DNA from 2 places in the Roseivivax sp. THAF197b genome. Region 2 is predicted to be linked to the other one. Evidence: riboswitches for the same ligand, from Rfam matches in the RefSeq annotation. Region 2 holds a riboswitch; the other holds the start of a gene.
The links. A riboswitch is a leader RNA that binds a small molecule or an ion and turns the genes downstream of it on or off. The one in region 2 is predicted to bind thiamine pyrophosphate.
Positions count from the first base shown of each region.

Region 1: it holds a riboswitch for thiamine pyrophosphate, as region 2 does, so the genes downstream of both, FIV09_RS14820 (thiamine ABC transporter substrate binding subunit) here and thiM (hydroxyethylthiazole kinase) in region 2, are expected to answer to the same signal.

Region 1 covers NZ_CP045318.1:3,059,530-3,061,923, reverse strand. The annotation lists gene aroC (chorismate synthase) at 95-1,195, opposite strand; TPP riboswitch at 1,288-1,389, shown strand; gene FIV09_RS14820 (thiamine ABC transporter substrate binding subunit) at 1,434-2,394, shown strand, end outside; gene FIV09_RS14815 (thiamine/thiamine pyrophosphate ABC transporter permease ThiP) at 2,393-2,394, shown strand, end outside.
Region 2 covers NZ_CP045318.1:2,719,220-2,721,613, reverse strand. The annotation lists gene thiE (thiamine phosphate synthase) at 1-219, opposite strand, end outside; gene thiM (hydroxyethylthiazole kinase) at 216-1,007, opposite strand; TPP riboswitch at 1,053-1,148, opposite strand; gene FIV09_RS13015 (M20 family metallopeptidase) at 1,245-2,394, opposite strand, start outside.

The sequences.
Region 1 (2,394 bases), 340 kb from region 2:
ATGGTGCCGTGTCAGGGCGTTGAGGTGTCCGGTCGCACGGGCGAGATAAAATTAGTTAATTTTATCAGACTGTTACCTTTCGCATGCGAAAGGTTCAGCCGATCTTGCCGCGCTGTCCGCCTGTCTGTGCGCGATCCATCAGCAGGTGATCGAGGATCACGCAGGCCATCATCGCCTCGCCCACCGGGACCGCGCGGATGCCCACGCAAGGGTCGTGGCGGCCCTTCGTGACGACCTCCGTGGGCTGGCCCGACTTGGTGATGGAGGCGCGGGATTTCAGGATCGACGATGTGGGCTTCACCGCAAAGCGCACCACCACGTCCTGCCCGGTGGAGATCCCGCCCAGGATGCCGCCTGCATGGTTCGACGAATAGACCGGGCGGCCATCATTGCCGAGGAAGATCTCGTCAGCATTGTCCTCGCCCGTCAGCGCGGCGGCGGCCATGCCTTCGCCGATCTCCACACCCTTCACGGCATTGATCGACATCATCGCTGCGGCGAGCTCGGTGTCGAGCTTGCCGTAAACGGGCGCGCCCAGGCCCTCGGGCACGCCACGCGCCACGACCTCGATGGCCGCACCGCAGGAATTGCCCGACTTGCGCAGCCCGTCGAGATAGACCGCCCAGTCTTCGGCGGCCTTGGCCGAGGGCACCCAGAACGGGTTCTTCTCGATCTCGTCCATGTCGCGCTCGGGGCCGATCTGATGCGGACCCATCTGCACCATGTAGCCCTGCACTTCGAGGCCGGGCACCAGCTCCGCCAGCACCGCGCGGGCAAGGCCGCCCGCCGCCACCCGTGCCGCCGTCTCGCGCGCGGACGACCGCCCGCCGCCGCGCGGATCGCGGATGCCGTATTTCTGCCAATAGGAGATATCAGCGTGACCGGGCCGGAAGGTCTCGGCAATGTCGCCGTAATCCTTGGAGCGCTGATCGGTGTTCTCGATCATCAGCTGCACCGGCGTGCCAGTGGTCCGCCCCTTGTAGACGCCCGACAGGATGCGCACCTGGTCGGGCTCGCGCCGCTGCGTGGTGTACTTGTTCTGGCCGGGTTTGCGCCGGTCGAGCCAGTGCTGGATTGCGGCCTCGTCGATCGCGATGCCCGGCGGGCAGCCATCCACCGTGCAGCCCAGTGCCGGCCCGTGGCTTTCGCCCCAGGTGGTGACGCGGAAGAGATGTCCGAAGGTGTTGTAGCTCATGGTGCCTCGCCTCTTGCCCGCCCCTGTTAGGGCAGGCCGCGTCGCGCCTCAAGAGGCCGGGCTTGCACGGGCCCGATCGCTGCTCTAGCTGTAGGGCCACCTCGGGGTGCCCGGAAGGGCTGAGATGCGCATGATGCGAACCCGTTGAACCTGAACCGGTTAACACCGGCGGAGGGAAGGTTTGCCGGGCCACAAGCCCCCTGATCTTGCCCATCCGCCGCAAAGAGGAGGATGGGACATGAAAGCCCTCACCACATTTGCAGCGGGCACGCTTCTGGCAAGCACCGCGCTTGCGCAGGACAATGTCCTGACCGTCTATGCAGGCGATTACATCGTCTCGAAATGGGGCCCCGGCCCCAAGATCGAGGAGATGTTCGAGGCCCGCTGCGACTGCGATCTGCAATTCAGCCCGGGCGACCTCATGCCGCGCCTGCGTCTCGAAGGCGACCGGACCGAGGCCGATATCGTCTTCGGGCTCAACACCGACGTCACGAAAGAGGCACGCGAGGCGGGCCTCTTCGCGCCGCACGGGCAGAACATCGCGAACCTGACACTGCCCGTCGACTGGACGGACGAGGTCTTCCTGCCGTTCAACTACGCCCATACCGCTTTCGTCTATGACACCGACCGGACCCCAGAACCGCCGGCAAGCTTCGACGCGCTCTTGGAGGCGGGCGACGATCTCACCATCGTGATCCAGGACCCGCGCACCTCGATCTCGGGACTGGCGCTCGCGCTCTGGGTGCAGGCGGTCTATGGCGAAGACGCGCAGGATGCCTGGGCGCAGCTGTCGGACAATGTGCTGACGGTCACGAAGGGCTGGTCGGAAAGCTACGGGCTCTTCACCGATGGCGAAGCCGATATGGTGCTGTCCTACACCACCTCGCCCGCCTATCACCTGATCGCCGAGGACGACCCCACCATAAAGGCCGCCATCTTCCCCGAGGGGCATTACTTCATGGTCGAGCTGGTGGGCAAAGTCGCGGGCACCGACAACCCGGAGCTGGCCGATCAGTTCATGGAGTTCATCCTGACCGAGGAGTTCCAGTCGATGATCGCGACCGGCAACTGGTCCTTCCCGGCAGCGCTGCCGCAGGATCAATGGCCCGAGGGCTTCCAGCAGCTCGACCTGCCGGACACCGCGCTCTTCTATTCCGAGGATGAGGCGGACGCGCTCAAGGATCAGGCGATCGAGGCAT
Region 2 (2,394 bases):
CCCGGCGCTGACTGCGATCCGGTCATTGACGAAGAGCCGGACACCAAGGGCCGAAAGGTCGGGCTGCACCTTGCGCACGAGTGAAGCGATCTCCGCATCCGGCGCGGATTTGTCGCGGATCTGAACGGCCCAGGCGCCGCCGCGGGCCGCGGCCATCACCTGATCGATCACGGGGCGGTCGGCGGTGGGGTCGGTGACGAAATAGACTGCGCCGATCACGACACGACCTCGATCCGGGCGGCGGCATCGAGAGCCTCCGGCGTCAGCGCATGCAGCGCATCGAGGAAGGCGGGCTGAAAGCTGCCCGGACCCTGCGCCGTTTGGCCTGCCACCTCTCCGGCCACACCGTAGGCGGACATGGCTGCCAGCGTCGCTTCGAAAGGCGGCTGGCCCACGCAGAACGCGGCGATAACGCCGTTGAGCGAGCAGCCCATCACCGTGATCTTCGCCATCAGCGGATGACCGTTCGCCACGCGCGCCGCCCGGCTGCCGTCGGTGACGAAATCCACCGGGCCCGACACGGCGACGATACCACCTGTGCGCTGCGCCAATTGGCGGGCGGCACTTTCGGCATCGGCCACGCTGTCGCCCGCATCGACCCCGCGGGCCTGACCGCCGAGGCCCGCAAGTGTCAGGATTTCCGAGGCATTGCCGCGCACCACAGTGGGCCGTTGGTCCAGAAGCCGCGCCGTCAGGTCCTGACGGAAGCGCGTCGCGGCGACGCCGACCGGGTCGAGGATCCAGGGGCGCTCATGGGCGACCATGACCCCAGCGGCCTCCTCCATGGCGGCCCCCCATTCGGGATCGGCGGTGCCGATATTAACCGTCAGCGCCTGGGCGAGGGCGGCAAATTCCGCGACCTCGACGCGGGCATGCACCATGGCGGGCGAGGCACCGATCGCCAGAAGCACGTTCGCCATCGTGTTCATCGCGACGAAATTGGTGATGTTATGGACGAGGGGCGCTGTCTCGCGCAGCGTCCGGAGAGACGATCCGGGATGTGTCATCTGGCCTCCTTTCGGGCGGAGGCACGGCAGACGCGGCGCAGGTTCGGCGACGTCCCCGCAACTTCCTCCGCCGGCATGATCCGGTTCAGGTTCGAAGGGTGCTTCTCAGCCCGCCTGACGCGGACGCCCCTGTTGCAAGGCGTAACGTGCAGCCCAAGGGCGGCGTGTCAACCGCCGTTCCATGCCGGGGGAGACCAGTGGGTCCTACAACGTGCGCGTTGAGGCGCGGGAGCAGGCTCAGCGCGGCGTCTCTTCCGCCCCGATATCCCAGAACAGCCCGGCCATCAGCCTGAGGCCGTCGCGGCAGACCGATGTCAGAACATGCTCGTCGGGCGCGTGCTGGGAACAGGCGCGGTAGGAATGCGGCACCCAGACGGTCGGGATACCAAGGATATCGGCGAAGACATCGTTTGGCAGCGATCCTGCGAGGTTGGGCAGGATATGCGGCGCTTGCCCCGAGGTGCGGGTGAGGGAGCCTGCCACGAAACGCACCCAGGGGTGATCGGGCGACAGGCGTGTCGCCTGGAAAAGCCCCGTCTCGCAGGGATCGACCCGGACCGCAGAGAACCCATGCGCGTCGAGATGCCGTCTGAGCGCAGGCAGGATCTCCGCGGGATCGGTCCCCACGACGTAACGCAGCTGACAGGTGGCGCGGGCCTTGGCCGAGATCGCGTTGACCGGCGCCTCTGGCACGCCGCTCGTCATGGCCAGCACGGCAAAGCTGTTCCAGCCGAAGGCCCGCTCGGTCGGGGTCAGATCCTCCTCGCCCCAATCCTCATCCACCGACGGGCCGTCCTCGTCTTCGATGGGCAGGTCGCGCAGGGCGGCGCGGATGTCGTCGGTGAGGCTCTCCGGGCGCCATTCGGGAACCCGGATCTGGCCGCGCGCATCGGTGATGCAGGACAGCGCCTGGGCAAGGATCATCGCGGGATCCGCAAGCAGGCCGCCCCAATTGCCCGAATGATGCGCCCCGTCCCGCAGATCGACGACCAGATCGAAGGTCAGACCGCCGCGCGAGCCCATGAACAGGGTGGGCGTCCCGGGCTGCAGACGCGGGCCGTCCGAGGCGATCAGGACGTCCGCGCCAATTGCGTCCTTATGCGCTTCGAAGAACTCGGCAAGACCGGGAGAGCCGGTCTCTTCGCCGGTCTCGATGACCACGCAGCAATTGAAGCCGAGCGCGCCGCGCGTCTGCAGCACGGCCTCGAGCGCGGCGAGGTTGATCAGGTGCTGTCCCTTGTTGTCCGCCGTTCCGCGTCCATAAAGCCGCGCGCCTTCCTCCTTGAGGCGAAAGGGATGCAGACCCTCCCGCCATTGGTCCTGCTGGGCACGGATCACGTCGCCGTGGCCGTAGATCAGGATGGTTGGCAGGTCTGCGCTTTCCTGC